Regions from separate parts of the Photobacterium gaetbulicola genome, predicted to be linked through region 1. Evidence: riboswitches for the same ligand, from Rfam matches in the RefSeq annotation. Region 1 holds a riboswitch; each other region holds the start of a gene.
The links. Region 1 has a riboswitch for thiamine pyrophosphate ahead of thiC (phosphomethylpyrimidine synthase ThiC). Riboswitches for the same ligand answer to the same signal wherever they lie in the genome.

Region 1 (10,789 bases):
TTCGAGATATGAATAGAAATGGTATATATTCAACACCGATTTTCCATTTAGGAATATCATGGCTTTTACGGGGAGGATGGTTCCGTGTCATTTGAAAAACTCGCCAGGTTGGATCTCAACCTCTTGGTCTGTCTCCATGTCTTACTAGAAGAAGGCAGCGTCACCCTGGCCGCCAAGCGGCTATGTCTGAGCCAATCTGCCGTCAGCAAAAGCCTCAACCGGCTACGCGAGCAATTCGACGATCCCTTGTTTGTCCGTACCGCCCATGGCATGAAACCCACCCCGCGCGCCATGGCCTTGACGCCCATGCTCGAACAACTGCTTAGGGATATCGAGCACCTAACCGCCCCGGCCAGTTTCGAGCCCCACACCAGTGACCGCCACTTCCGCATGGCGCTGGTCGAAAGTGCCTACCCCTTGTTCTTGCCGCAGTTCCTCGGGGATATTTTTGCCGAAGGCCCGAATATCATCCTCGATACCCAGGCCTGGGAGTCGAACACCTTCGACAAGCTGACCAACGGCGAAGTGGACTTCGGGATCACCGGCAAGGATCTCAACCCCAAAGATGCGATGCTGACCCTGATGCCGCCGAAAGGAATTGTGTTTACCGAGCTATGCCGCGATACCCAGTGCTGCCTTGTACGTAAGGGCCACCCTATCCTGTCGCAACCATGGGATGAGGACTGCTACCTCCGGCAGCGACATATCCAGGTACGCTGCGGCAATGATGATCGCTGGCTGCTCGACTACAAATTGGCCGAACGCGGGCTGCAGCGGGATATCGCCATGTATGTTCCGGACTTCAACAGTGCCGCCAGCCTGTGTACCCACACCGATCTGGTGTTCACCGCCCCGAGCCACTTTGCCGACTACATCAGCGCCCAGCTGGACTTGGCGGTATTACCGCTACCGTCAGCACTTCCTCCTATGGCCTACACCTTGTTCTGGCATCAACATCAAGAAAAAGACCCTGGCCATAGCTGGTTACGGCAAATTATCACCTCGCGCTGCCGTGATTTGTCTGTTAGCTAATTGCAGCTATTACGCAAAAGCGCTAATTTAGGAAGATCAGCCTGAACAGCCAACACGGCCTCACCATGAATGCAAATGGCAAGGCGTGTTCGTTATTCAGGCTGGCCTCTTAGCCGTCACACGGACGGTGACTCAGTGAAAGGAAAAAGACACCCATGCAAGCAGTTATCTCGCAGCGCGTCGCGCAGATCCGCCAATGGCTGGAAGCCCACCAGCTCGACGCCCTTTTGATCCCGCACGAAGATGAATATCTGGGCGAATATATCCCGGCCCACAACGAGCGCCTGCACTGGGCGACCGGCTTTACCGGCTCTGCTGGTATGGCTGTGATTGCCCGCGACAAGGCGGCGATGTTCGTCGACGGCCGCTATGTCGTTCAGGTCCGCAAGCAGGTACCGGGCGACGTTTACGAATACCGCCATCTGATTGACGAGCCGCCGGTCCAGTGGGCATTGGACAACCTCGCGGCCAACAGCAAAATCGCTATCGACCCGCGCCTCCACAGTGCCGCGTGGCTAACTCGTACCCAAGAGCAAGTAGCCGGTGAATTGGAACTCGTCAGTATTGGCGACAACCCAATCGAGCAACTGTGGTCAGATCGCCCAGCGGCGACGCTGTCGCAGGCCAAACTGATGGGACTGGACTTCGTCGGCCAATGCAGCAGCGACAAGCGCGAGCAAATTGCCGCCGAGCTCACCAAGCAGAAAGCCGATGCAGTACTGCTGCCCCAACTTGACAGTATTGCCTGGCTACTCAACATCCGCGGCAGCGATGTGCCGAGCCTGCCAGTGCTGCTCTCCACCGCACTGCTTCATGCCGATCAAAGCGTGGATTTCTACATTGACCCAAGCCGCCTGCCAGAAGGCTTTGCCGACCATGTTGGCACTGGTGTCCGCGTCCACGCGCCAGATGCGCTGGAAGCAGGCCTCAAGCAACTTTCGGGCAAAACCGTATTGGTTGACCCAGCCACCAGCAATGCCTGGGCCAGCCAAACCCTGCGCGATGCCAAGGCCACGTTGCTAGAGGCTGCCGACCCTTGCCTGCTACCGAAAGCCGCCAAGAACCCGACAGAAATTGCCGGCATGAAGGCCTGCCATATCCGCGACGGCGTGGCCGTGAGCAAATTCCTGGCTTGGGTCGATAGCCAAGTTGCCCAGGGCAACTTGCTCGACGAAGGAACCCTGTCGGACAAGCTGTGGCAGTTCCGCAGCGAAGACAGTAGCTGCACCGATGTCAGCTTCGATACCATTTCGGCCGCTGCCGGCAATGCGGCGATGTGCCACTACAACCACAATAACCAGCCAGAGCCTAGCGTGCTGGAAATGGACAACGTCTACCTGGTGGATTCAGGCGGCCAGTACCCGGACGGTACTACCGACATCACCCGAACCATCGCCATCGGCAAGCCGGGCGATGAAGTGAAAAAGACCTTCACCTTGGTGCTTAAAGGCCATATTGGCCTGGCCTCTGCCCGTTTCCCGAAAGGCACCACCGGCTCACAGCTTGATGCCCTTGCCCGCCAGCATCTTTGGGCCCACGGCTTCGATTACGATCACGGTACCGGCCATGGCGTCGGCCACTTCCTGAGTGTTCACGAAGGTCCGCAGCGCATTGCCAAAGTGCACAACCCTACCGCCCTGCTGCCGGGTATGGTGTTGTCGAACGAACCGGGTTACTACCGTGCAGATGCCTTCGGGATCCGTATCGAAAACCTAGAGCTGGTTGTCGAAGTCGAAACCGCCGGCGACATGACAGTAATGGGCTTCGAGTCACTGACCCGCGCGCCTATCGACCGTCGCCTGGTTGACTTGTCTCTGATGACAGACGCCGAGCTAAACTGGCTTAACAACTACCATCAAACCGTGTTCGACGTACTGAGCCCTTCGCTGCAAGGTGATGATCTAGCTTGGCTTGAGCAGGCAACCGCCCCGCTAGCACGGTGATAGTCAGTTAACTGCTGTTGGTCGCATAGCACCAACTGCTGCAATGCCAACAATGTAAAGAAAACGCCCGCACAGGGATGCTGTGCGGGCGTTTTGTTATTTATACCCTGCAGGTTTAGCGCCAAATAACTACGGTCTGTTAACCCGAATAGGCGTGGTGCCAGTCCTTCCACACCACTTCAAAACCACGTTGCTTAACCGCCGAGGCCACTTCGGCAGCCGGGCGCTCATCACTGATCGCAAACTGCTCGAGCTCTGGCACATCATCGGCATAGCCGCCCGGCTGGGTCTTGGACTCTGCCGACATCGTGGTGATCCCCAAGGGCAGCACATTATCACGGAACTGCGCCGATTCACGGGTCGACAGCGATAGCTCTACTTCAGGATTAAGCAGGCGGTAGGCACAGATCAGCTGTACCAGCTGACGGTCATTCATCACCGATTTGGGCTGCAGCCCCCCCTCACAAGGACGCAGGCGCGGGAAAGAGATCGAATAACGGGTCTGCCAGTAGGTTCGTTCCAGGTAATCCAGATGTGCGGCAACAAAGAAGCTATCGGTACGCCACTCCTCGAGGCCAATCAGTGCCCCGATACCAATCTTGTCGATGCCAGCCTTGGCCAGACGATCCGGCGTTTCCAGCCGGTATTCAAAGTCCATCTTGTTGCCGCGCAAGTGATGCTGGGCATAAGTCGGTGCACAATAGGTTTCCTGGTAGACCATGACCGCGTCCAGGCCGAGGGTCTTCAGCTCGGCATACTCATCCTGCTCCAGCGGCTGAACTTCCATTGCCAGATAACTGAAATGGGATTTGATTGCCGGCAGTGCTGCACGGAAATATTCCATCCCGACCTTGCGCTCATGTTCACCGGTCACCAGCAAAATGCTGTCGAACTGCTTGGCCTTGATCGCCTCGCACTCGCGCTCAATCTCAGCCATATCCAAAGTGCGACGCTTGATGCGGTTTTCCATCGAGAACCCACAGTAGGTACACGCATTGGCACACAAATTGGACAGGTATAGCGGGATATAAAACGACACCGTATGGCCGAAGCGCTTACGGGTCAATGCTGCCGACTGCTGCGCCATCTGCTCGAGATAAGGCTCTGCCGCCGGTGAGATCAAGGCTTTGAAATCCTCCAGATCACGCTTGGGCTTGCGCAGCGCCCGCTCGACATCCACCGCCGTCTTGCCATAGATGGACATCCGGATATCATCCCATTCCAGCTGCTTCCACTCATCAACGAAACTCATCGCAAGCTCCTTAAGCTGGCTGATCCAAGAACGCCGTTAGCGGACTAGAGGCAATAGCATGGTTGACCGTTCCCGCCAAACCCGCCTCATAAGCCATACGACCACCTTCTACCGCCAGCTTGAAGGCACGCCCCATCACAACAGGATCGGCTGCCGCTGCAATTGCCGTATTTACCAGCACTGCATCCGCCCCCATCTCCATAGCCTCAGCGGCATGAGATGGCGCACCAATACCGGCATCGACAATCACCGGTACCTTGGCCTGATCGATGATGATTTCGAGGAAATCGCGCGAAGCCAACCCCTTGTTGGAGCCAATCGGTGCACCCAGCGGCATCACCGCCGCACAACCCACCTCTTCCAGGCGCTTACATAAAACAGGATCAGCGTGACAGTATGGCAACACGATGAATCCTTCACGGACCAACTCTTCCGCCGCCGCCAACGTCTCGATCGGATCAGGCATCAAGTACTTCGGGTCCGGGTGAATTTCCAATTTCAACCAGTTGGTACCCAGCGCTTCTCGAGCCAGCTTGGCCGCAAACACTGCCTCCTTGGCATTCTTAGCACCAGAAGTATTGGGTAGCAGGTTTACCCCAGCCTCAATTAGCGGCGCCAGGATATCATCATCACGGTTTTCGATATCCACGCGCTTAAGGGCCATGGTCACTAACTCGGAGCCCGAAGCGATGATTGATTCAGCCATGGTGTGGCGGTTGGCATACTTACCGGTACCGGTAAACAGGCGTGACGAGAACGTCTTATCAGCGATAGTTAGCATTTATCCTCCTGCAATCGCTTGGAACAAGGCGATGCGATCGCCGGCGCTTAGTAATGTTGTTTCCCACTCACTGCGGGCGACAATATCTTCGTTCAAGGCTACGGCCGTGGCCTGCACCGGCATCTCCAGCTGCGTCAACAATGCGCTGAGAGACTGGCCTTCTGGAACCTCGACTGATTTATCATTGACCCGTACCTGGATCAGCGTCGATGTCGTCATAATGGTTCTATTCTCCCGTGCCGCAAACCGGGCACGCTCTATCTGTTGGTAATTGAAAGGCTTGCCAGCCCATCGTCAGACCATCGAACTGGCGCAGCGTGCCAAAGCCCACCTCGCCAGCACCGGTCAATAATTTAATGGTTTCCAATGCCTGCAAATTGCCGACCGTGCCGACCACCGGCCCGGCGATCCCGGAATTGCTGCAGTTCTGTGGTTCATCAATCGTCCCAGCCTGGCGCGGAAACAAGCAGTGATAGCAAGGTCCTTTTCCCTGCCGGAAATCAAAAACCATCAACTGCCCCTGCCAGCGGATCGCCGCTCCAGATATCAAGGGCTTATTGGCCTTGAAGCAGGCGTGATTGACGGCGTATCGTGTTGCTAAGTTATCAGAGCAATCGAGCACCACGTCAGCCAGCGATACCTCCATCGCCAACCGCTGATCAGCCAGCCGGGCTTTCACCGCCCGGATACGGATATGCGGATTTAACGCCTGCAACTGCTCCGCTGCCATCGGTGCCTTGGCTTTGCCCTGATCGCTATCGCGATAGACCACCTGGCGCTGAAGGTTGGAGCTATCGACAGTGTCATCATCGGCAATCACCAAGTTGCCAACTCCTGCACCTGCAAGATACAAAGCCGCAGCCGATCCCAAACCGCCAGCACCAACCAGCAAAACTTGGGCGTCGGACAGTGACTGCTGGCCAGATTCGCCGATCTGCGGCAGCATGATCTGACGGTTATAACGGAGAAATTCCTGATCACTGAGCATAGTTGCCTTCCTACTCGGCCGCGTTACGCACTAAGATATCGCCAAATGCCGTGACAGCCTGCGCCGGGTCGTCGGCTTGGGTGACAGCGCGGACAACTGCCACACTGCTGACCCCGGTACGCCAGACACGCTCGGCACGGGTCAAGTCAATGCCGCCAATCGCCACAGTTGGGAACGCGTCACCTATCAGCTTCTGATAAAGCGCCAAGCGGTTAAGCCCCTGCGGTTTTGATGGCATATCCTTAGTGGTTGTCGGGAAGATATGACCCAGTGCGATATAGCTTGGGGCAAACTCCGCGGCACGCAGGATTTCGTAGTAGCCATGGGTCGAGAGACCTAGCCGCAGTCCTGCTTGCTGGATCGCCGCCAGATCAGCCGTTTCCAGATCTTCCTGCCCAAGGTGAACACCATAAGCTTGGTGAGCAATGGCCAACTGCCAGTAGTCATTTACAAACACCTGGGCATTATGCTGCTTACCTGCCTCAACGATAGTGCTGATCTGCGCCGGTAAAGTGGGCTCAAACGGATCTTTGATCCTAAGCTGGGTCGTCTTCACCCCCAGCTCCAGCAAACGAGTAACCCACTCTGCGGTATCGACCACCGGATACAACGCCAGCTTATCGCGTTCTACGGTCGCAAACGGTGCCACCGCCACTTCTTTGCTGGCCCAGCCCAGCTCATTGCATTCAGGATGATTGGCCGTCAGCGGGCGCGGAAACAAGGCGCGCACCATCGGCCATCCGGTTTCGCCATAGCCATCAGCATGGCTTTCAAGGTAACCACGGGCATGGGCACGCGATAGTGTGACCGCATCTTCCAGCGGGTAGTCCAATGCCAGCGCAGCCAGCAGCATGGCTCGTTGCGGCTCACTGGCCCCGGCATGATGGCAATATACGCCCCGCGCTTCTCCGAGATGGTGCCAGATATCGACACAGCCTCGCTCTGTCGGCAGACCGCAAACCACCAAAGCTGGATTCTTTGCGACCTCTTGCTGCATCTCTGCCAAGGTCGGATAAGGGGCGAGCCACTGATCACGCACTTCCAACCCCTTCGCCACACTTTCAGACGGATTAAACGCCACCGAGAAGGTTTCACCTTCAAGGTGAATGTCTACCACCTCCGATCCGCTCCACTCCATACTGACGGCTTCACCAAGCTGGTATTTATCAGCCGCTGCCAACAACGGCTCGATATGCATCAGTAATGGCGCCAAGTGATCGGGTAAACACAACGCGTTCATTAACTTTCCTCTTTGATTGGGTGATATAACTCACTCCCCTTGGCCCGGAACTCATCGGCTTTTTGCTGCATGCCCTCAAGGGGGTCATCCAACATCCGCACGGCCAAATCACCGGCTTTCTCCAGCCCGCTCGCGTAGTCACGGACTTCTTGCGAGATCTTCATCGAACAGAATTTCGGTCCGCACATCGAGCAGAAATGGGCGATCTTGCCGGATTCCTGAGGGAGGGTTTCATCATGGTAGGCTCGAGCCGTTTCAGGATCTAAAGCCAGGTTAAATTGATCTTCCCAGCGGAACTCAAAGCGAGCCTTCGACAAGGCGTTATCGCGCACTTGAGCACCGGGGTGGCCTTTTGCTAAGTCTGCCGCATGGGCACACAGCTTGTACGTGATCAGCCCCACCTTTACATCTTCTTTATTCGGTAGGCCCAAATGTTCTTTTGGTGTGACATAACACAGCATGGCACAGCCATACCAACCTATCATGGCTGCACCAATGCCGGAGGTAATATGGTCATAGCCCGGTGCAATATCGGTCGTCAGAGGCCCCAAGGTATAAAACGGTGCTTCATGGCAGTGCTTGAGCTGCTCTTCCATGTTCTCTTTGATCATGTGCATCGGTACATGCCCCGGCCCTTCGATCATCACCTGAACATCATATTCCCAGGCAACTTTGGTCAGCTCACCCAAGGTACGCAGCTCGCTGAACTGCGCTTCATCATTGGCATCAGCCACCGATCCAGGACGCAGGCCATCTCCCAGTGACAAGGCGATATCATACTGGGCACAGATTTCACAGATCTCCCGGAAATGCTCATACAGGAAACTTTCCTTGTGATGGGCCAGACACCACTTAGCCATTATAGAGCCACCGCGCGAGACAATGCCGGTAACCCTTTTCGCCGTCATCGGGACATAACGCAGCAGCACGCCGGCATGAATAGTGAAATAATCCACGCCCTGCTCAGCTTGCTCGAGCAAGGTATCTCGAAAGACCTCCCAGTTGAGGTTCTCAGCAATACCGTTGACCTTTTCCAGAGCCTGATACATAGGCACTGTGCCGATCGGCACCGGGCTGTTGCGGATGATCCATTCTCGGGTTTCGTGAATGTTACGACCGGTAGAGAGATCCATGACGGTATCGCCACCCCAACGGGTCGACCACACCAACTTCTCCACTTCCTCTTCAATCGACGAACTGACAGACGAGTTACCGATATTGGCGTTGACCTTGACCAGGAAGTTACGGCCGATGATCATCGGCTCAGTTTCAGGGTGATTGATATTCGATGGGATAATTGCCCGGCCTTCAGCGACTTCTTGGCGGACAAATTCAGGGGTGATTTCTTTTGGCAGGTTGGCACCAAACGCCATGCCCGGGTGCTGCTGGTTTAGTACCTCATCACGGTATTTCGCCCGGCCCATGTTTTCACGAATGGCAATAAACTCCATCTCAGGAGTGATGATCCCCTGGCGGGCATAATGCAGCTGGGTGACATTTTTGCCTGGCTTGGCACGGCGAATGCGCGCCTGTTGCTCAAACCTCAGTTCATCAAGGGTGTCATCGGCCAGGCGTTCTTTGGAAAACTGAGAACTCAGCTCGCCCAACAACTCGGTGTCCCCCCGTTCCTCGATCCAGCCTTCACGAAGCTTAGGCAGGCCAGTGTAGATATTTGCAGGCTGCTCAGGATCGGTATAGAAACCGGAGGTATCATAGACCCGTACCGGTTCATTAGTTTCAAAAACAGGGGCTTCTCTGGTTCCACCGACCAAGCTATCGGCCAGGGCAATCTCACGCATTGGCACGCGGATATCTTCGCGGCTCCCGGTGACATAGACTTTCCGGGAGTTCGGGTAAGCCTGGGTGGTCAATGAGTCGATAAATTGTTTCGCGTCCAATCTCGCTTGTTTGCGATTCGACATAGCAATTTCCTTTGGTCCATAACAGGGAAGTTGCTTGGCGGATGGGTGCGTAAACAAGAGGCTATACGTAGGCTGTATAGTGTCGTCTGAAACAGCCACTGTGAATACAGTGATACAGATGGTCTCTCTTGTTCCCTTCGCAGGTATTAGCCTGATCAGGTTCTACGGATCCCGCAATGCGGTCTCAGCCAAGTGGCACTCCGACAAGTTGAATTTGCAGTATATGAAAGGGGTTCCGCCTCGGCAAGGCAGAACCCCAAAAATTAATACTTAAAAGGCAAAAGCCTTGCTACTTTTGCATAACTCCGTTTAGCACGACAAATTTATTTGAAACGCTTCACAAGTGTCTTCAGCAAAGAAGAATGGGTTTCCCTCAACTCACCCAGTTTATGGGGGATCTTGGGTGCCCCCTCCAAATCAAACAGCTTAGGTACCGCCACTCGCTGCGAAGAGTAGATCCCGGTGTGTCCGCTGAAGTAGTAAGCGGTATAACAGGCAATGGCGAAATACAGCATGTGCTCGGCACCAAATAACTCGATGCCCATGATGGTACAGGCCAACGGCGTGTTGGTCGCAGCTGCAAATACAGCTAGAAAGCCTAATGCAGCAAACAAATCAACCGGTGCACCCAGCACCCATGCCATGGTATTGCCCAATGTTGCTCCGACAAAGAACAGCGGTGTGACCTCCCCGCCCTTATAACCGGCAGCTAGGGTAATCGCCGTTAGCAGCAACTTGAGTAGCCAGCTGTACCACTCTGCTCCCCCCTCCTGAAAGGCCGTTAAGATACTGACACCTCCCTCCCTGCTCGAGTAAACCCCCAAACCGATATAATCATAGTTACCGATCAGCTGCACGGCCGCTATAACAATCAAGCCACCAACAACCACTATCAGGTACGGGTTTTTGAGTGTCGCTTTGAAGATATCTTTAAAGGCATGGGTCAGTTCTCCGAATAGGTATCCCGCTAGACCAAAAGCCACGGCAGCAATCACAATCTTGGCGATCATCAGCAGGTCTACTTTGACAGCATGTTCAAACAGGGTAATGGTTTCGAGGAAATCTATCCGGTAGTGGGTATGGTGCACTCCCCAAGCGGAACACACGACATCTGCCAAGATAGCAGCAAACAAGGCAGGAATAATTGCATCATAGCGCAGGCGTCCTATAGCCAGCACTTCTAGGGCAAAGATTGCGCCTGTTAGCGGCGTACCGAATACGGCACCAAAACCTGCCGCCACACCGGCAATCAAAATCAACCGGGTATCCGCTTCATTGAGCCTGAACTTGCGAGCCAGCCAGTGAGTCGATGCCCCACCGATTTGTACTGCGGTTCCTTCACGGCCAGCCGATCCCCCGAATAGGTGGGTGATCACTGTTGTTATCAATACCAAGGGAGCCATACGGGCAGGAATTCCGGCACCGGGCTCATGGATCTCATCCATAATGAGATTGTTGCCCCCCTCGGAGTTTTTCCCTAGGTTACGGTAGCAATAAACAATCACAATCCCGGCCAGCGGTAAAAGATAAATCAGCCAAGGATTATCAATCCGGGTCGCTGTAGCGACACTGAGGATCCAGAGGAAAAAAGCATTGAGCGAGCCGACAATAACGGCAACGGGAATAATGAG
Region 2 (10,789 bases), on a different contig from region 1:
ACGGCGCAAAGGCTCGAATAGCAGCATTTGCAGAGCGAAAAATAGCCCCATAGCCAAGCCCAGAAGAAGGCCGAATACGACTTCTGTTCCTGTGACAATGGTATGATGCCAGAGTACATCCGCGCGTTCGACCAGCTTGGACAGCACGGCGACGGGGCCAGGCAAGATAAAGGGGGGCAAGCCGAACAGTACCACGCAGGCCTGCCACAACCCCAAGATGATCGCCATGCTGGTGACAAAGCGGGTAATTGGCCATGACAAGACGGTACTGTTTCCCTTGCGAAACGCCTGACTAACGGCCTGCTGCTCTAGCATGGGGTTTGGTAGCTTTGACGATAGGACAGGTTCAGGCATAGTCATTCTCCAGCTGGTTGATAATTCCTTGCTGGTGGGCAGCAAGTTCGCCGTCAAATTGCCTTGGTGGGGGACCAGACGGGATCGGCAAGGCACTCATTGAGGCTGGTGAGCCTGCCATCATGTAGATATGGTGCCCAAGACGAAGTGCCTCTTGCGGATCATGGGTTATCAACAAGACGGTTTTTCCAGCAAGCAGGCGTGCAGACAGTGACTGTAGTTTATGGCGGGTTACGGCATCGAGTGCTGAAAAGGGCTCATCCATCAATACTACGGGTTTGTCTTGCATCAAGGTACGGGCCAGAGCGACACGTTGGCGCATCCCCCCTGAGAGCTGGTTAGGCATGACCTCGGCTTTGTCAGCCAACCCCACCGCATCGAGCAATGCCATGGCTTTCGGTATATTGGCGTCTTGACTAGCGCCGAAGCGGGTACTCAAGCAGACATTGCCAAGGACATTGAGCCATGGCAACAGCAGATCTTGTTGTGCCATATAGGCAAGATTGCCAGCCAACGGCCAATCATTGCTGGTGGTTATCGAACCGCTCCAGGCAACGTTGTCCTCGAGAAGCCCTGCCAGGTGGCGAAGCAGAGTAGTCTTCCCACAACCACTTTTACCGAGCAGGCAAGTCCATTGCCCAGCCGGAAGCTTAATATCTAACTGGTTGAACAGAGGAGAATGGGCATCATTGTACCTAAGTGTTAATTGCTCGATACAGACTGTCATTCCCTTGGTATGAGCCGTAAAAGTCTTGTTCATCGGTGTAACGCTTCCATGTTTACTCGGGCTTAAAATGGCCAGCAAAGAAATGGTTTACCGGGCCGTGACCAGCGCCAATCTGGAGAGCATCTGCATTTTCGATTGCTTTGGTTATGTAGGTTTTGGCATGCTTAACGGCTTCTTCTAGCGGATACGCCTGAGCAAGGAAAGAAGCCGTAGCAGCTGACAGGGTGCACCCGGTACCGTGCGTATTGCGGGTTGCGATTCGCGGCGTGCTCATACGCACGACATCATTTTCGAGGATCAGCAAATCAGTACTGGAGGTGTCATTTTCCAAGTGGCCCCCTTTTAGCAGAATCGAACGGGACCCGATTGCTCGTAAAGCAGAGATCATGTCAGCCATTTGCTGCTCGTTCTCTGGCAGGCGGCTGCTAATCAGCGCAGCAGCCTCAGGCAGGTTTGGGGTGATCACATCGGCAAGCGGAAGCAGCTCGTCTTTTAGCGTTGAGATGGCATCCTGTTCAAGCAGCAAGTCGCCGCTTGTTGCCACCATAACCGGGTCTACTACCAAAAATCTCGGTTGGTATTGGCGCAGCTTGCTAGCGACCATACGAATAATATTCGCATCACTTAACATGCCAATTTTTACCGCTTTAACATCGAGATCGGTAAAGACAGCATCCAGTTGTTGCTCTACAAAGGCCGGGTCAATGGCCTGGATACCGGAGACACCTTGAGTGTTCTGTGCGGTTAGGGCGGTGATTACCGAGCAGGCATAGCCACCTGTCGCTGAGATTGCTTTGATATCGGCCTGGATACCAGCTCCGCCGCCACTGTCAGAGCCAGCAATGGTAAGGGTAATAGGAGTGTTTGATGATATTGGCATAACTACCTCTAATTTTAGACGCAAGGTAGCCGTTGCCATCGACCCTATATAAGGGGCGAAATAGAGCAGTCTAGCTAGTTCCCTACGCCATTATTAAATGGATCAGGTTCAACGGGTCCCACTACGTGGTCTCAGCGCTTGGCTCCCCGACTAACGGATAAATTTTGTTTATTCGGTCAAAAACAGATATTGACCTTAAAAAAGTTTTTTCTGGCATATCTGCCTGAAGATGCGAGTAATCTAAACATGTTTTTTACCGCAGAGCAAACATGTTAGGAATAAAATGAGGGGGAAAGGAGAAAAACAGGAGGGGAGACAGGCAGCCATGAGATGGCTGCCCATTCAATTACATTTTTTTGCAGTATGCTGCGATGATAACCATGTTGGTGCCTGCAGCTTTGCCTGTAATATGCAGTGGGTTATCTGTCAGGCGGATTCCACGTACAGCTGTACCTTGTTTGATCACAAGGTTTGAGCCTTTAACTGGTAGATCCTTGATGATGGTTACGTTGTCACCAGCCTCAAGTGGTGTACCGTTTACATCAACGGTTTTAATTGCATCTAGCTCAGCAAGGGCGATACCTTTCTCTGCCCACTCGATCATGTCTTCTTCCATGTACATCATATCTAGCAGGTCTTGTGCCCAGGTTTCAGAAGATAGACGTTTAAGTAGGCGGTAAGCCATAACCTGAACCGCTGGCTCCTGGCTCCACATGCTGTCGTTTAGGCAACGCCAGTGGTTCTGATCCAGTGTTTCTGCGTCTTCGATTTCTGTACGGCAAGTACCGCATACCATCACACAGCTACCTGCGGTTTGGTCAGGAGAAGCAGGTACTTCGTAAACGCTCAGACTGTCTTCTGAACCACATAGTTCACACTTAGCGCCAGCGCGCTCTTTAACGATAGATTCAATGCTCATAGGAATATTCCAAGGAAGTGTAATGGTGTTCCTTACCCATACGGGTAATTGTTCGGTTTATTATGCCATTTAATTTTGAGAAGAAAAGGAATGAAGATCAAGATCACAATACTCTCATCTATTTACGGACAAAAAACAGCCGAATTAAAAAGTTAAGTAAAAATAATGCAACAAAATTGTAGGGTGTAATGTTGAAATGAGACTAAGCTCTAAGAGCCTATCCAAGCAGTTATAGATAGAACAATAGGAAAAGTTATGAAAAAGGCACTGTTTTTATTTTCAGCTTTAGCACTTATTGGATGTGATGATGAGGATGTGGTTAATACGCTTTCGGGCAATGCTGAAGTATTTGCCGTCACCGGGGCTGAAATTGCGGGAGCGCAAGGGTATACCAGTATTGAAAGCATCGAAAATACGTACCCGATCACTTTACCCGATGAGTTTCCCGCTGGCTCGGAAGCCGATTTGGATAACAAGTTGGGAACATTAGGCATAGATATAGATGATACTGACTGTGGTGTTATAGATACAAGAGGAGATGTTTGCTTTGGCGCGGGGAGCAATACAGTTTGCGTACCGGATGAAGTGACAAAGCTCGGCATCAAACTCTATACCATTGATATGGATGAAGTCAGGCGCGCGTACGATAATGGTTTCTACCCCAAACTGGCAGCTGACTTTTTAGGTGAGACCTACGCCAATTTTGATATTGAACGAGTTAGTTGTGCAAGCATAGGCTTATAGTTTCCAGCTAGTTCTTAACAAGCAAAGTGAGCTAACCTCAGGCTCGCTTTGCTTTTTTGTGGCTGTGTAATAAAAACAATGCTGCTCTTTCATTCTTGTCGTTATATTTTATTAGCCGCCTCGCAATTCATTCGTCCCCCTGACTACGTATTAATTCAGTTTGTTATTTTAAACAGATACCTACGGGATTAAATGGGTGAAAAATAATGAAAGGGATATGGGGTGGCGGCCTTGTCGGTTTATTGATGAGTATTTCAGCAATAGGACACGGTGCAGATATTGAAAGTTATGTTGTGGGTGGTACACCGGTCAGGCCGGGTGATGATTTGAGATGGATGGCATCTCTAAGAAATACGACAGCGGATACTTCACATTTTTGTGGTGGGAGTATAGTCAATGAGAGGTGGGTGCTAACAGCTGCCCACTGTGTTGTACAGGGAGATATCGGCAATGAATATACGGTGCCGCCGAATAATTTAGCGGTGATGGTCGGCACTTTAGGGAGTGAAGTGACTGATCCTTCAGACTTATATCAGGTTAGTCATGTAGTCGTACATCCTGATTATTCGCCCTATGCTGTAATCAGTATTACCGTGGATGATGACGGAAAAGAAATAAAAGAAGTCACTCAGTTAGCGCTGGATAATGATGTTGCATTACTTCGGGTAAATCGCTCTTTTCCATTTCCCAGGGTCAGCTCGATTAAACTAGCAAATAGTCAAGTTGCCCAAGGATTAGAGTCTAAATTAAGTGGCGAGTGGAATGAGGCAAGTCGACCAGAAAATGTAATGGTCTCTGGCTGGGGGTCAACAAAGAGTGATGGGACAGGTATATCTGATACATTGATGAAGGCTAATTTATCTTATCTGCCTATAGCTGACTGCTTTAATTTGCTGGAAAGAGGAAATGATGCACATTACGTTATTGATAGCCCAACAAACTTAACCAAAGTATGTGCTTTGCCACCTGATGTCTTGTTCGACCATACTGGTGCCCCCCTAAACTATGGCCCTGACTCCTGTAAAGGCGATAGTGGCGGCCCCTTGGTGGCAAAGAACTCTGACGGCGATTGGGTTCAACTTGGCATCGTAAGTGGCGGGCCTGTCGGCACCCCAGTTTGCGGTGCGTATCTTCGACCTGGATTTTACGCTCGAGTCGGGAATTACTACGAATGGATTGAGAAAAATGTGGGTACGATTCCTGAGGCGCCAGTGACGAATCCCGACTTTATCGAAGGAGGCAATAATGAGGGGGAGGGAGGAAGTGGTGGTGAGTCTGGTGATGGAAAAACGGACGAAGACTGTAATCCTAACGTGTCAGGCATCAGCCCGAATAATTGCGCGCTCATCGCTGATGGTGGGGGAGCAGTGAATATTTTCAGTCTTGTCTGTCTGTTGATATTGCTTTGTTGCAAAAAGCGGTATGATTGAGATTTAGTCCAAATGAATCAGCCACCCCAAAGGGTGGCTGATTTCGTTAGCGGCAGAATGTTACTGGCTCTTTCCCTTCTGCTAACTGGATATGTGTGACGGCTGGTTGGGTTTCTGCAATCACCTTGCCGCCACGTACTGAGTAGCGGACAGGGACTTGACGTCGTACTGCATCAAAACCACTTTCAGCTGGAAGGATAAGCAGATTACCCGGCTTACCCAGTTCGATACCGTAACGGTTTTGGATGTTCAGAGTGTGAGCAGAATTTGTGCTAATCAGATCCAGAGATTGATTGATCTGATCGTAGCCCATTACTTGGCATACATGCAGCCCCATGTGCAGAACTTGCATCATATTGGCTGTACCAAGTGGGTACCATGGATCAAACACATCATCATGCCCAAAACAGACGTTGATTTCAGATGCCAGCATCTCTTTTACACGGGTGACACCGCGCCGCTTTGGATAGTCATCAAAACGGCCCTGTAGGTGGATGTTCACCAATGGGTTAGCTACGAAGCTGATCCCCGACATCTTCAGCAGACGGAACAGGCGTGAGGCATAAGCACCGTTGTATGAGTGCATCGCCGTCGTGTGGCTAGCAGTGACTTTGTCACCCATTTCAAATTTATGGGCAAGTGCCGCTAGGGTTTCCACGAAGCGTGATTGCTCATCATCGATTTCATCACAGTGAACGTCGATGAGGCGATCATATTTGCGCGCCAGCTCGAATACATAATGAAGCGACTCTACACCGTACTCACGGGTAAATTCGAAGTGTGGTATTGCGCCAATGACATCGGCCCCCAGTTTGACTGCCTCTTCCAGAAGTTCTTTGCCGTTGGGGTAGGATAGGATACCTTCTTGTGGAAATGCCACGATTTGGATATCTACCCATTCTTTCATCTCTTCTCGAACTTCCAGCATCGCTTTTAGGGCGATTAGAGTTGGGTCTGATACATCGACATGGGTACGGACATGCTGAACACCATTGGCGATTTGCCATTTCAGGGTCTGTTTGGCACGCGCCTTCACATCTGCGATGGAGAGCATCGACTTACGCTCGGCCCAGCGCTCAATTCCTTCGAACAGAGTACCTGAAATATTCCAGTTAGGCTCCCCGGCAGTTTGAGTGGTGTCAAGGTGAATATGAGGTTCACAGAAAGGTGGTACCGCCATACCGCCTTCACCATCAATAACAGTGCCTGAAAAGTCAATTTGCTCCTCAATTGGCTTGATTGAGTGGAATTTACCTTCATTAATCAGAATCTGATGCAGGCCATCCTTGCCTTTGATAGTGACGTTTTTTATTAGCATATTTGAGGTTTGCATCTTAGTTGTCCTTACGCGTTACTTGCACAGGCTGTGGGTTCGCGATTTAGCACCGGGTTAAGAATAAGGTAACTGATAGCGCCACCTAGTACCGCATTGATTGGTACGACGCCAGGCAAGAAGTGACCGGCAGCAACACCAACCGCAACACCAATAATTGCGGCCCAGTTAACTGTTTTGAATTCGGCATTTGCGAAATCTTTGTAACGATGACGGTTTTTCAAGAAATCTGCAATGATAATGCCGCCAATTGGAGGAATTGCCGCCGATAAGAAGGTTAACCAGCCTACGAAGTTATTGTACAGCCATAGCGCACATAGTGTACCGATTAAACCGTTTGCCATCGAAAGATACTTGCTTGGCAACCCCGTCACGTTCGAGAAGCCTAGGCCAGAAGCGTAAAGGGCATTGTCGTTGGTGGTCCAAATATTCAGGCCAAGCACTATAATTGCTGGAATCAGCAACCCTTGCGCAATCATCACTTCAGAAATATCAGACTGACCGGTAGCCGCGGCACCCGCAGCGCCAAAGATGAACATTAGCGAGTTACCGATAAAGAAGGCAATCATGGTGACCATGACGGCACCCATAGGTTTTTTGCCGAAGCGGACAAAGTCGGCTGTTAATGTACCTGCCGAAACGAATGAGCCGACAACGAGTGCAAGGGCCGTTGAGAATTCGATTGGGTTTTCAGGAGTAATGGCCTTGAGTCCGTCGACTCCCCCTGTACTGCCTATCGCCTCAAGAACCGAGTATCCGCCCAGCAAAGCGATGGCAGGCACTGCTATCGCGGATAAAACCATCAAAGCGGAGATCCCAAAATATACCGTGGCCGTCATCAGCAAGCCAGAAACTAAAATCAGGATATTGGTATCAATGCCTGTGGCTTTTTGAACCGGGATCGCGAACATGGCGACACCAACGCCAAACCAACCGACCTGTGTACCGCCAAGCAGCAAAGATGGGAGCCATGAGCCTTTAGAACCAAAAGAGAATCGAGCAAGAAGATGAGTAGAGAGGCCAGAGGAGGCGCCGATGTAGCCGAGGAAAGAAGTGTAGATACCGAGGATGAGGTTACCAATAAGAACAGCGAGGAAGAAGTCATCAAAGGAGAGTCCGGTTCCTAGGGTTCCTCCTGTCCACATACTTGCTGAAAAGAAGGTTAAACCCAGCATTACCATGGTAAGTGAAACCACCCCTTTACGTGCCGATTTTGGCACAGGGCCAAGACTGTAGTTGTTGTCGCCTGCCATTGAAACACCTCAAACGTCTTAAAATAATTGTACTGATTTATAGCTAAACGGCGCGTATTTTAGTGAATAAAAAACTGCTGTCAAATGGGTTTTGTTGGTATTTTTGTTTTTATTGTTTAGTTGCAAATAATATTATTGTAATTCAGCTGCTTAGAATTATTGGTATGGTTGTCTGTAAAAAAAAGAAAACGTTTTTATGGTGATTGTTTGAGTTTTAAATTGCCATATGTGTATAAAAATAAGGAATCTATATCCTGCTTCGTGATTATGTCGATTATGTTTAAAGGTGGTGATATGAAAACGATTTCTTTTCGAGTATTTTGCTCTTTCTGGTCCGGGGCTAAAGATGAATACTCCTTTTTCTATGCTTTTGGTTGGAAAAATGGCTGATATATGGTGATTTTGTGTCGTAGTGGTTGTTTTTGGTGGTTTGTTTTGTGGTTTTGAGCCGGTTTCAGGGGAGGGAACTTAAGGTGGTGGCGTGGGGGGAATATTAAGAACTAGGCTGTGGATAACTTTATTATCCACAAAACTTGTGAGTAACTCTGTGGGAAATGGTTGGGGGCTAATAGCCATGCTGGCTTCAGTAAAGTCAAGCCTCAGTTTCATGAAAATAATATAAAAACTTAATGAAAAATAAAGGTTTTTGATGTGGCTCAATTTTGCTTTTCACTACTAATTACCAAACGGATGAACAGTATGTCTGCACGAATTTGTTGCGAGCGCCACAATCTTCTTGATTGAGTTGCATATAGGCATGATAATGCTGATTGAATGATAATGATTTTGATTAGTGTGGATTTTTGTGTCTAAAATTCTCGTTGTAGATGATGATATTGTTCTTTGTGAACTGCTTCAGGAAGTTCTTGAAGACGAAGGGTATGAAGTCCACTGTGCTCATTGTGGTAAAACTGGCCTGGCTTATTTAGAGCAGCTGCCGGTTGATCTCGTTCTTCTCGATGTTATGCTTCCATATATTGATGGCATGCAACTCGCGCGCAGGATATGCCAGCGTTTTGCGACACCAATAATTATGTTAACGGCATTAGGTGACGAAGCATCATTACTGGATGGCCTACAAGCTGGTGCTGATCATTATATGGCGAAGCCATTTAAAGTACCTGAATTGCTGGCTAGAATTAAAGCCACAATGCGTCGGGTTGGATTAGAAAAGCAGAGAAGCAGTAATTGCACCGCAGAAGTTGAGATTACTGAGCAACTAAGGCGAATACCTTTAACTGATACAGAAAGTGATTTGTTGGAGTATCTTGTTCGCCATAACGGTATTGTTGTTTCTAAGGCTGAATTACAAAAAGCCGTACTTAAGAAAGAATTGAGTCCATTTGACCGCAATCTTGACATGCATATAAGCAACATTCGTCGCAAAATAGTTCAATCAGGGTTGCCAAAGCAACATATAAAAACAGTAAGAGGCAAAGGGTATAGTTTCTTGGAAGTGATTGGGACTTGAATAAATAAAAGAGTGGCGCAAGAAGCGCCACTCTTCAGCTTTATTTACTATAGGAACTAGCAATATTGTCAATACGCTGGTTAGCTCGCATTGCTTCTTGGTACGCAGCATCTGATGCTGCACGAGCATCGTTAACTGCACCAGCCATTTGATCTTGCTGGCTTTGTAGTGCGCCTACCTGATCAGAGAGCATATCAACTTTATTGGTTAGTTGCTGCATTTGGTCAACTTCATCTGAGCTAGAACAACCAATAAGTGTTGCACTCAGAATAATACCGGTAAGGATAGATAATGAACGGTTCATTTTTCTTTCTTCTCCTTTGTTTGCCACTACAGACTGATTGTTAAAAGTTTCAGTCGGCAAGTTCATTATGGCAGAAGTTGCGCAAATTGCTGCTGAAAGTGAAGAAAGAGGCTGCTTTTTTTCTCTCAAAGATGAGAAAACCCGCCTGAGCGGGTTTATTTATGCGGTATTGGGAAATTACACCGGGACGTGTTCCTCGGCGAGAACGCGGTTGATGGCGTCGACCAGAATATTCGGGTTCAAGGTATGTTGTACTTTTTCAACCAATGTGCCATCAGCGCGAAGAAAATAAAAGTATGAGCTGTGATCAACCGCATATTCTAATGCTGACCCTTCCAGCTCCGTACGCATGTATAATACGCCATATTTTTCTGCCAACGCTTTTGTCTGATCGGCACTTCCTGTCATACCTATAATTTTTTTATGGAAGTACTGTGCATATTGGGCACTTTTCTCAGGTGTGTCGCGTTCAGGATCCAAGGTAATAAAAATTGGCCACAGCTTATCAATTTGCTGATCGTCAATTTGCTTGAGGGCCGCTGACAGAACGGCCAAGGAGGTCGGGCAAACATCGGGGCAGTGGGTATAACCGAAATAAATTACCCGAATACGCTGGTCATCAGGGTCATACAAGTCAACACTTTCATTTCCGCTCTTGAGCAAGTTGATAGGGGCACCAGTTTGAGGTGCAGGTGCTTGTCGATCAACAACAATGCTGGTGATAAGCCCGGCTGTCAGGGCTAGTGCGAGTATTATCCATTGATATTTCACTTCATCATCCTTACAGATATATAAACTGCTTGCTGTGAATTACTCGTCGCTGGAGTAATTTGACCAACCCAGGTCATTTCCTCTGATACACAAAATGGTAGCATCAACTCTCCTGAAAACTCATCAGTATCTGATTGACGGTGCAAAGACAGGCGATAAGTCCCCATCATCATTTCACTTCCTTCCAACGTCAGTTCGAGTGCCTTAGTGCTTGAAGGTAAGGAGGGCCAACTCACCTGGACTTTAGCGGGCTCCATAGGCTTGATGATATTTCGGTCCAGTTTAATGTGCCGACCTGCTATTTCACAGCCCTCTTTACCCAATGAACAGTATTGTGCTGACATGGCAGCTTTTTGGCCTGTTGAAAAATTCATCCAAGAAGCAGAAAGAGCAGGAGCCACATAATGAAAGAAGCCATAGCTGCTTGAAAAAGCCGCTAGGGCAAAGAAAACATATCTATAACGTTTTGTTCGTACCACTGGCTGTATCATCTGCCTCTATTACAAGTATTTGTGAATTATATCACTGGCTTGGTTAATGATTTCGAACAGATGTTGAATTTTGTGAGGAGGGTGATGGATGGGTTCGCCTTTGGCTGGTGTT
Region 3 (10,789 bases), on a different contig from region 1:
GTCGAAGGGACCATCAACGGTATCGGCGAGCGGGCCGGTAACTGCTCGCTGGAAGAGATCGCCATGATCATCAAGACCCGCGCCGAGTTGCTGGGTGTCCACACCAATATCAAGCACGACGAAATCCACCGTACCAGCAAGATGGTCAGCCAGCTGTGCAACATGCCGGTGCAGGCCAACAAGGCGATCGTCGGTGCCAACGCCTTCAGCCACTCTTCGGGCATCCACCAAGATGGCATGCTGAAGAACAAGAATACGTACGAGATCATGACCCCGGAGTCGATTGGTCTCAAGAACCAAGCCCTGAACCTGACATCGCGCTCGGGCCGTGCGGCAGTGAAGAGCCACATGGATGCGCTGGGCTACACCGAAAACGAATACGATCTAGATACCCTATACGCCGACTTCCTGAAGCTGGCCGACCGCAAGGGCCAAGTCTTCGACTACGATCTGGAAGCGCTGATGCATTTTGCCAACCTGCGTGAAGAAGATGACTTCTTCAAGCTGAATTACCTGAGCGTCCAGTCGGGCAGCGTGATGGCAACCACCAGCATCAAGCTGCAGTGTGGCGACGAGGAAAAATGCGAAGCCGCGGTCGGCAACGGCCCGGTTGATGCGCTATACCAGTGTATCTACCGCCTGACCGGCTACGACATCGTATTGGATAAATTTGACCTCACCGCCAAAGGCGAGGGGGAGGATGGCCTGGGCCAAGCCGACATCATCGCCAACTACAAAGGCCGCAAGTACCACGGTACCGGCTTGGCGACCGACATTGTCGAAGCATCAGGGCAAGCACTACTTCACGTGATCAACAGCATTCATCGCGCCGATAAGATTGCAGAAATTAAACAGAAATCCCAAATGGAGACAGTATAACCATGGCAGGTACATATAAGATTGCCGTTCTACCGGGTGACGGTATTGGCCCAGAAGTCATGCAGCAGGCCCACAAAGTGCTGGACGCTGTGCAGGAAAAATTTGGCTTCACCCTAACGTGCAGCGAATTTGATGTCGGCGGTATTGCCATCGACAACCATGGTTGCCCGCTACCGGAAGCAACACTGAAAGGCTGCGAAGACTCCGATGCGATCCTGTTTGGCTCGGTAGGCGGCCCGAAGTGGGAGCACCTTGCACCTAATGATCAGCCAGAGCGCGGCGCTCTGCTACCGCTACGCAAGCACTTCCAGCTGTTCTGTAACCTGCGCCCGGCGCAGATCCACAGTGGCCTGGAGGCGTTCTCGCCATTACGTGCCGATATCTCCGAGCGTGGCTTCGATATCGTTGTTGTCCGCGAGCTAACCGGCGGTATCTACTTCGGCCAGCCAAAAGGCCGCGAGGGGGAAGGGCCTCAAGAGAAAGCCTACGACACCGAAATTTACCACCGCTTTGAAATCGAGCGTATTGCCCGTATCGCGTTCGAGTCAGCGATGCTGCGTAACAAGAACGTGTACTCCATCGATAAAGCCAACGTCTTGCAGAGCTCTATCCTATGGCGTGAAGTGGTTGAGGAAGTGGCCAAAGACTACCCGGAAGTCACACTGAACCACATGTACATCGACAACGCGACCATGCAGCTGATCAAGGATCCCTCGCAATTCGACGTAATGCTGTGCTCGAACATCTTCGGCGACATCATCTCGGACGAATGCGCGATGATCACCGGTTCGATGGGGATGCTACCTTCCGCCAGCCTGAACCAGGACAAGTTCGGCATGTACGAACCAGCTGGCGGCTCGGCACCAGATATCGCTGGCAAAAACATTGCCAACCCAGTCGCACAAATCCTGTCTGCCGCCCTGATGCTGCGCTACAGCCTGGGCGAAGAGCAGGCGGCACGCGCTATCGAACAAGCGGTATCGCAAGCACTGGAAGCCGGTGAACTCACCGCAGACCTAGCGGGCAACGGCCCGGCACTGAGCACCAGCGAAATGGGCGACAAGATCGCCCAGTACGTCCGCCAAGCCTAATCGCAGCAAGGAGCAAACGAGCAATGTCTACGACCAAAGCGCCTCAGACGCTATACGAAAAAATCTACGATGCCCACGTTGCGGTTGCCGCCGAAGGCGAGAACCCGATCCTATACATCGACCGCCATTTGGTGCACGAGGTAACTTCACCGCAAGCCTTCGACGGCTTGCGTGAAAAAGGCCGCAAGGTACGCCAGGTGGGCAAAACCTTCGCCACCATGGACCACAACGTCTCGACCCAGACCAAAGACATCAAGGCCTCTGGCGAAATGGCCAGGATCCAGATGGAAACCCTGGCCAAGAACTGTGAAGAGTTCGGCGTCACCCTTTATGACTTGAACCACAAATATCAAGGCATCGTCCATGTCATGGGCCCCGAGCTGGGCATCACCCTGCCGGGCATGACGATTGTCTGTGGTGACTCGCACACCGCGACCCACGGTGCATTCGGCTCACTGGCCTTCGGTATCGGAACTTCGGAAGTCGAGCATGTACTGGCGACCCAAACCCTCAAGCAAGCCCGCGCCAAGACGATGAAAATCGAAGTCAAAGGCAAGGTGGCTGAAGGCATTACCGCCAAAGACATCGTACTGGCAATCATCGGCAAGACCACGGCAGCCGGCGGTACCGGCCACGTGGTGGAGTTCTGCGGTGAAGCCATTACCGACCTGACCATGGAAGGCCGCATGACGGTCTGCAACATGGCTATCGAGCTCGGTGCCAAAGCCGGTCTGATCGCCCCAGACCAAACCACTTTCGATTACATCAAAGATCGCAAGTTCTCACCGGCGGGTGACGATCTAGAAGCAGCTATCGAATACTGGAAGACCCTGAAAACTGACGACGATGCCAAGTTCGACACCGTGGTCACCCTTGATGCCAAAGACATCAAACCGCAGGTCACCTGGGGCACTAACCCAGGCCAAGTGATTGCTGTCGTTCAACCCATTCCGGCGCCGTCTGACTTTGCCGATCCGGTCGAGCAAGCATCTGCAGAAAAAGCATTGGCTTACATGGGCTTGGAAGCCGGCAAGAAGCTGTCTGACTTTGCTATCGACAAAGTATTCATCGGCTCTTGTACCAACTCGCGTATCGAGGACATGCGTGCCGCCGCGGCCATTGCCAAAGGCCGCAAAGTCGCCGCCAACGTACAGGCATTGGTCGTTCCTGGCTCGGAGCAGGTGAAAGCTCAGGCTGAAAAAGAAGGCCTGGACAAGATCTTCATCGAAGCCGGTTTTGAATGGCGCCTGCCGGGTTGTTCAATGTGCCTAGCCATGAACAATGACCGCCTGGGCCCGGGCGAGCGCTGCGCCTCAACCAGTAACCGTAACTTCGAAGGCCGTCAGGGCCGTGACGGTCGTACCCACTTGGTGAGCCCAGCGATGGCGGCAGCGGCGGCGTGTGCCGGCCACTTTGTTGATATTCGCGAACTAGACAACGTTGCAGTGACGGCTTAAGAGAAGGAACGAGACAATGACAGGATTTAAACAACACACCGGTTTGGTCGTTCCTTTGGATGCCGCCAACGTCGATACCGATGCCATCATCCCCAAGCAGTTTCTGCAGAAAGTGACCCGCACTGGTTTTGGCAAGCACCTGTTCCATGACTGGCGCTTCCTCGACGATGCCGGCGAGCAGCCAAACCCTGAGTTTGTGATGAATGCGCCACGCTACCAAGGTGCCAGCATTTTGCTGGCACGCGAAAACTTCGGCTGTGGCTCATCTCGCGAGCATGCCCCATGGGCACTGGCCGATTACGGTATCCAGGTGATGATCGCACCGAGCTTTGCCGATATCTTCTACGGCAACTCGATCAACAACCAGATGGTGCCGGTTCGCCTGACCGAGCAGGAAGTCGATGCGATCTTCCAGTACGTCGAGGCCAACGAAGGCGCGGAGATCACGGTAGACTTGGAGGCGATGCTGGTGACAGCCAACGGCAAGCAGTACAGCTTCGAAATTGACGAATTCCGTCGCCACTGCCTACTGAACGGCTTGGACAACATCGGCCTGACCTTGCAGCACGAAGACAAGATTGCCGAGTACGAGAGTAAGATCCCTGCGTTCTTGGCATAACGTCATCACCGTATTCGCTCCATACAAGTAACACTACCGCCCCAGTTCATTATGGCTGGGGCGTTTTTTGCCTTTTTTGCAATAAGATCTTGGTATATCGGGTCGACTAAGCTAGTGACACCCAGGTAATTTGTATTCACTTGGCAGAAATAACCGAGGATACCCTATGCGTCTTTTTATCAGCCTGCTGCTTCTCATCTTATCAGCGAGTACCTTTGCTGCCCCCAAAGCCGCTCTCTGGCCCTACTGGCAGCAATACGCCACTACCGACTCGCAAGCGGTTGACCACAGCCGCTGGCAGCGCCTGCTCGATGAGTATCTGGTTGTCCAGCCCAACCAAACCCTGTTTCGCTATAACCGGGTATCAGATGGCGACAAGTACGAACTAAACCGCTACCTGCGCGACCTGGCCAGGCTGGATCCGCACCAATTAAACCGCAACGAGCAATTTGCTTACTGGGTTAACCTTTACAACGCCCAAACCGTCAAATTGATCCTCGACAATTACCCCGTGTCATCCATCACCAAGCTGGGCGGCTTTTTCAGCTTTGGCCCCTGGGATGAGCAAGTACTTACCATTAACGGCAAGCGGTTGTCCCTCAACGATATCGAGCACCGCATCTTGCGCCCGATCTGGCGCGACCCGCGCATCCATTATGCGGTCAACTGTGCCAGCCTAGGCTGTCCGGATCTCCAACCGGAGGTATTTACGGCCAGCAACCTCGAGCGCTTGCTGGACAAGGCGGCCACCCGCTTTATCAACAGCCGCAAGGGCGTCAACCCGCAGGACGACAAAACCCAGTTGTCTTCGATTTATGACTGGTACGGCAGCGATTTCGGCTCGACATCCCAACTTCAAAAACACATCAACCAATACCGCCAAGGAGCCCCCATTACCCTTGGCAAAGTCAGCTATGACTACGACTGGTCGCTCAATGAAGCCAAATAGCCTGCCGCTCCCCGAGCCTGATCCAGCATAATCATACGTTCCTGCTGGCAACCCGCTGTCCGGCACATTACAATAACAGGCGTTCTCATTGGGGAGCGCTTGCCTGGTAAATGCCATGAGCAAGCTGCTGAGATTGCTGCGGCAAGACCCACAGAACCTGATCCAGTTAGTACTGGCGTAGGAATTGAGTTCGATACGGTAATCCGTCTTATCCCGCCGGGTTGGCATGATGCCTGCCTGCGGCTCAACCCTGTGCCGCTCGTACGATTATTTTTCCTCTTGCCGGACGCAAGAGCATCAGGAGCGCATAGTGAAAAAATTACTCCCACTCGTTACTTTGGTCGCCATGCCGGCACTGGCTGCGGACAACACCCTTACGGTTTACACCTACAGCTCTTTCGCCTCTGACTGGGGGCCGGGACCAGCTATCGAACAAGCGTTCGAGGCACAGTGCGAATGCAACCTGGAATTTGTCGCCCTGGATGACGGGGTGTCGATCCTCAACCGTGTCCGCCTCGAAGGCAAGCGCACCAAAGCCGATGTATTGCTTGGGCTCGATAACAACCTGATTGCCGAGGCCAAGAAAACGGGCCTGCTGGCCGAGCACCAAGTGGACACCAGTAAACTCACCCTGCCAAACGGCTGGAGCGATACCACCTTCGTGCCTTACGACTATGGTTACTTTGCCTTTGTCTATGACCGCACCAAACTGGACAACCCGCCGAAAAGCTTGGATGAGCTGGTCAGCCGTGATGATCTGACTATCATCTACCAAGATCCGCGCACCTCGACGCCGGGCCAGGGCCTGATGCTATGGGTAAAGTCAGTCTATGGCGACCAGGCACCGCAAGCCTGGCAGCAGCTGGCCAAGAAAACAGTCACGGTTACCAAGGGCTGGTCTGAGGCCTACAGCATGTTCCTCAAGGGCGAGTCAGATATGGTGCTCTCTTACACCACCTCGCCTGCCTATCACCTGATTGCCGAGCAGGACGATAAATACCAGGCCGCCGACTTCAGCGAGGGCCATTACATGCAAGTGGAAGTGGCGGCCAAACTCAAAACCAGCCCTAACCAGACGCTGGCCGACGAGTTTCTTGCCTTTATCCTGACCCCGGAGTTCCAGTCCGTGATCCCGACGGGCAACTGGATGTATCCGGTAACGGCTGTCGCCCAGCCAGCCGAGTTCAAGGTTCTCACCCTGCCGGGCAAGGCCCTGGAGTTTTCTGCCGAGGAGGTTGCCAAGCAACGCAGGAACTGGGTACGCGAGTGGCAACAGGCTCTGACCAAGTAGCAGGCACTCACTTTTGAACACACGCAATACCCAACTGATGCCCGGCCTTGTCACCGCCGGGCTTATCCTGTGCCTGGTGATCAGCGCCCTTGGTGCCCTGGTCAATGAGGCCAGTGCTCTCGACATTGCCTCGCTATGGCACGATCCCTACCTACGCCATATTACCGGTTTCTCCTTTACCCAGGCCCTGCTTTCAACCCTACTGAGCACGCTGCCGGCGATCCCGGTTGCCTATGCCCTGTCACGCCGGCAATTTCCCGGCAAAGCCTTGCTGATGCGGATCTTTGCCATGACCCTGGTGCTGCCGGTACTGGTCGCGGTATTCGGCCTGCTGGCGATCTACGGCAACAATGGTGTGCTAACCGGGGTACTGGCAATGCTGGGCTGGCAGGGCAGCTTTTCACTCTACGGCCTGCAGGGGATCTTGTTGGCCCATGTTTTCCTCAACCTCCCTCTGGCAGCACGGCTGTTTGTCCAAAGCCTCGAAGGGATCCCCTTTGAGCAGCACCAATTGGCCACCCATCTCGGTATGTCGAGCTGGCAGACCTTCCGCTTCGTTGCCTGGCCACGACTGCGCCAGCAACTTCCCCATGTCGTCAGCCTGATCTTTATGCTGTGCTTTACCAGCTTTGCGGTCATCATGGCACTGGGCGGCGGCCCCAAGGCAACCACGATTGAGCTGGCTATCTACCAGGCCCTGCGCTACGACTTCGACCTGGCCGGCGGTGCGATTCTCGCCCTGTGGCAGATGCTGCTGTGTTGCAGCCTGGTGCTATTGAGCCAGCGCTTTGCCAAGCCGCTGGCGACCTCGAGCCAATCCATCACAAGCCGGCGCCAGAGCCAGTTTGACAGTCTGGCCAGCCGCTGCTGGGACTGGGGCTGGATCGGGTTGGCCCTGCTGCTGGTACTCCCCCCGCTGATTGCGGTCATCCTTGCCGGGTTCAACAGCCAAACCCTCACCTCGCTGCGCAGCCCCGGGCTGTGGCAGGCAGTATTCAACTCACTGCGGATCGCCAGTCTGGCTTGTCTTTTGGCAGTGGTTGGCGGGGTGGCAATCCTTCTGACCAGCAGGCAATGGCGGCTTCGCCACCAGCGCTGGCAGGCTGATGGCCTGGATCTGATCGGCACCATTATCCTGGTCACGCCGGGGCTGGTCCTGAGTACCGGGATCTTCCTGCTGCTGCGCCAGTTCACCGATGCGTTTGCCGCCGCTTTCTGGGTTGTCATCGCAGTCAATGCCCTGATGGCGCTGCCGTATGTACTCAAAACCCTCAGCCAGCCCATGCTCCACGTTGCCCAGCAATATGATCCCTTGTGCCAAAGCCTCGGGATGGCCGGGCTATCGCGGCTCAAGCTGGTGGAATGGCGGGCCTTGAAAAAGCCATTTGCCCAGTCTCTGGCGATCGGCTTTGTCCTGTCACTCGGTGACTTGGGCGCAATCGCGCTGTTTGGCAGCCAGGATTTCCAGACCCTGCCACTGTATTTGTTCCAGTTACTCGGCAGCTACCAGATGGACGCCGCCGCCGTGGCTGCCCTGATCCTGCTCACCCTTAGCCTCGGTCTCTTCTCCTTGGTTGAAAAACTGATCATCCGGACTCCATGATGTTAATTTTGCAGCGCCTACAACATTGCTTCCATCACCCCAAGCAACCCGGCCAATCTACCCAGCTCTGTTTCGACCTCAGCGTAGAGACCGGAGATATTGTCGCCCTGCTCGGCCCGAGCGGTGCCGGTAAAAGTACCCTGCTTGCCATGGTGGCAGGCTTCCTCGCCCCCGACAGCGGCACGCTGACGGTCAACGGCCAGCCTATCGTCCAGCAGCACCCGGCCCAGCGGCCGCTCTCAATCTTGTTTCAGGAGCACAACCTGTTCCCCCACCTGAGTGTGTATGAAAATATCGGCCTCGGCTTGAACCCGTCCCTCAAGCTCAGCAACGAACAAAAAGAGCAAGTGGTGGTCGCCGCGGCGAAAGTTGGGCTCCAGGGCTACCTTGACCGCCTGCCGGAGCAACTCTCCGGCGGCCAGCGCCAGCGGGTGGCATTGGCACGCTGCCTGATCCGCCAGCGCCCTCTACTGCTGCTTGATGAGCCGTTCTCGGCCCTGGATCCGGCACTGCGCAAGGAAATGCTGGAGCTGGTCAGCAAACTGGCCCGGGAGCAGGGAACGACCGTGCTGATGGTCACCCATAGCCCAGAAGATGCCCTGAAAATTGCCGACAAGTGCGCCTTTATCTACCAGGGGCGGGTGAAGGTGTTTGGTCCGTGCCGGGACGTTTTGGCCGCCTCCAGCGATCCTGCCCTGGTACATTACCTCGGCCACTGAGGGGCATGAACGGAAAAGCGAGCCAGATGGCTCGCTTTTGCTAATAGGTTACAGATAAGACCTGCAGGTACTACAGGTTTTCCTCGGCGAACTCAGCCAACCGGCTGCGGACAACGCCATTGAGGTAAATATTGGCACTGCCCTCGAAATTCTTGAAACGCTCGACGATATAGGTCAAGCCCGACGTAACAGGAGACAGGTAACTGGAGTCAATCTGGGCCAGGTTACCGGAACAAACCAGCTTGGTGCCCTCCCCGCAGCGAGTGATGATGGTTTTGATCTGGGAGGCGGTGAGATTCTGACACTCATCCAGTAATACAAATGCATTCTGGATAGAGCGCCCGCGCATAAAGTTAATCGATTTAAATTGAATATTGGCCTTGTCGTAAATGTACTTCATCGAGCCATCGGTACACACATCGTGTTTGTGCAGAGCCTCCATGGTATCGGTGACCGCCGCCAGCCATGGCATCATTTTTTCCTCCTCGGTACCGGGCAGGTAACCGATAGATTCGGCAATCTCAGGGGTGTTACGGGTCACGATGATCTTGTCGTACATCCCTTTTTCAATCACTTGCTCCAACGCGGCCGCCATGGCCAGAATGGTTTTACCACACCCGGCAGGACCCGTTAGGATCACTAGGTCAATCTTCGGATCCATCAAGGCATCCAGGGCCATGCCCTGATAGATGTTTTTCGGGTGGATCCCCCAGGCCTGGCGGCTTAGCATCCGCTCGTGGCCGATATCTTTCAAGGTCAGGGTTCCTGCGTCAATCGACTGGATCCGGCCAGCAAAGTCACTGTCCTCGTCAATCAGGTATTGGTTGATAAATGGCGCCTCGAACAACTCCGCTGGCAGAGTATGCACGGTCGAGCGTCCTTTCTTCTCCGAATAGCATTCACCGACCCGCTCCCAGAAGTTGCCACTGAACTGATAGAACCCCTTGGTCAGCATCTTGACATCGTCAATCAGCTGGTCGGTGCGATAGTCGTCGACAAAGCAGACCCCGGCCCCTTTGGCACGCAGCCGCATATTAATGTCTTTGGTGATCAGTACCACTTCTCGCGGGGCGTAGTGGGCTTGGAGAAATAGTACGCCATTGAGGATACGGTTATCCCCGGCCTTGTCGGCAAAGGCGTGGACCGTTTCGGTGACTTCGTAATCGGCAAAAATGGCAACCTTGCCAAGCTCGCCGCCTTGTGGGCTGAGGGGAATACCCTCGGCGATTTGCTCGGGGGTGGCGTCATGAAAGATGTCTTCCAGGGTGCGGATGGCAACCCGGGCATCACGGGAAACATCCCGTTTACTGTCCTTGATGCGATCGAGCTCTTCGAGCACCGTCATCGGAATAACAACATCATGCTCTTTGAAGGAATAAACTGCGAGGGGCTCATGAAGCAGAATATTGGTGTCTAGAACGAAAACTTTCCTGCCAGCTTCATCCATAGGTACCTCCTTGGTAACAAAACGGTGGGTGCACCACCAGGGTATTTCCTGTGCCCGCCAAACGGGAGTAATACTATTTAAGACCGGAGATAATTAAAAAAATGTGACAGTTACAGTTTGGTACTTTCTTGTCACAATGACCGTGACCTTGCTCACGGCTTGCAGTAACATTACTCCCCTTTTTACCGGTGCGGATTCTGGCTTACACTTATATACCGATACTCACTGCCAGCGGCAGCTGATGGATACCATCTAGTACGGTATTACTTTGAGTGTAGTTCATAAATGCTGGTGCATCGGCTTAGCATTTTCCTTAATTTCAAATAATTAGAAGGTTTTTACCACTATGCCATTTGCTTTGGGCCAACGTTGGATCAGTGATACTGAAAGTGATCTGGGTCTAGGTACGGTCGTGGCTGTCGATGCCAGAACCGTGACTCTGATGTTCTCAGCCAGTGAAGAGAACCGACTTTATGCGCGCAATGATGCCCCCGTGACCCGTGTAATGTTCAATGTCGGTGATGTGGTTGAAAGCCATGACGGCTGGTCGCTCAATGTCGAACAGGTCGACGAAACTGGCGGCGTCTTTACCTACATCGGTACCCGTACCGATACTGGCGAAGAAAATGTCGCCCTGCGTGAGATTTTCCTTAGCAACCAAATCCGCTTCAACAAGCCGCAGGACAAACTGTTTGCTGGCCAGATTGACCGGATGGACCGCTTTGCGTTGCGCT

Region 2: another riboswitch for thiamine pyrophosphate. It lies ahead of thiD (bifunctional hydroxymethylpyrimidine kinase/phosphomethylpyrimidine kinase); the one in region 1 lies ahead of thiC (phosphomethylpyrimidine synthase ThiC).
Region 3: another riboswitch for thiamine pyrophosphate. It lies ahead of thiB (thiamine ABC transporter substrate binding subunit); the one in region 1 lies ahead of thiC (phosphomethylpyrimidine synthase ThiC).

What each region holds. Positions count from the first base shown of each region.
Region 1 covers NZ_PYME01000004.1:262,412-273,200, forward strand. The annotation lists gene C9J03_RS05415 (LysR substrate-binding domain-containing protein) at 85-1,032, shown strand; gene C9J03_RS05420 (aminopeptidase P family protein) at 1,188-2,975, shown strand; gene thiH (2-iminoacetate synthase ThiH) at 3,115-4,227, opposite strand; gene C9J03_RS05430 (thiazole synthase) at 4,238-5,008, opposite strand; gene thiS (sulfur carrier protein ThiS) at 5,009-5,227, opposite strand; gene C9J03_RS05440 (HesA/MoeB/ThiF family protein) at 5,235-5,996, opposite strand; gene thiE (thiamine phosphate synthase) at 6,007-7,236, opposite strand; gene thiC (phosphomethylpyrimidine synthase ThiC) at 7,236-9,158, opposite strand; TPP riboswitch at 9,274-9,371, opposite strand; gene C9J03_RS05455 (voltage-gated chloride channel family protein) at 9,482-10,789, opposite strand, start outside.
Region 2 covers NZ_PYME01000006.1:60,894-71,682, forward strand. The annotation lists partial or broken gene C9J03_RS06865 (ABC transporter permease) at 1-231, opposite strand, end outside; gene C9J03_RS06870 (ABC transporter ATP-binding protein) at 347-1,114, opposite strand; gene thiD (bifunctional hydroxymethylpyrimidine kinase/phosphomethylpyrimidine kinase) at 1,134-1,961, opposite strand; TPP riboswitch at 2,024-2,120, opposite strand; gene C9J03_RS06880 (PhnA domain-containing protein) at 2,308-2,880, opposite strand; gene C9J03_RS06885 (hypothetical protein) at 3,136-3,624, shown strand; gene C9J03_RS06890 (S1 family serine peptidase) at 3,831-5,054, shown strand; gene C9J03_RS06895 (cytosine deaminase) at 5,101-6,387, opposite strand; gene codB (cytosine permease) at 6,399-7,640, opposite strand; gene C9J03_RS06905 (response regulator transcription factor) at 8,446-9,111, shown strand; gene C9J03_RS06910 (Lpp/OprI family alanine-zipper lipoprotein) at 9,152-9,544, opposite strand; gene C9J03_RS06915 (SCO family protein) at 9,593-10,186, opposite strand; gene C9J03_RS06920 (hypothetical protein) at 10,183-10,677, opposite strand.
Region 3 covers NZ_PYME01000019.1:42,099-52,887, reverse strand. The annotation lists gene leuA (2-isopropylmalate synthase) at 1-879, shown strand, start outside; gene leuB (3-isopropylmalate dehydrogenase) at 882-1,970, shown strand; gene leuC (3-isopropylmalate dehydratase large subunit) at 1,994-3,427, shown strand; gene leuD (3-isopropylmalate dehydratase small subunit) at 3,444-4,046, shown strand; gene C9J03_RS16800 (DUF547 domain-containing protein) at 4,213-4,995, shown strand; TPP riboswitch at 5,075-5,196, shown strand; gene thiB (thiamine ABC transporter substrate binding subunit) at 5,306-6,286, shown strand; gene thiP (thiamine/thiamine pyrophosphate ABC transporter permease ThiP) at 6,324-7,889, shown strand; gene thiQ (thiamine ABC transporter ATP-binding protein) at 7,889-8,608, shown strand; gene C9J03_RS16780 (PhoH family protein) at 8,679-10,055, opposite strand; gene rapA (RNA polymerase-associated protein RapA) at 10,402-10,789, shown strand, end outside.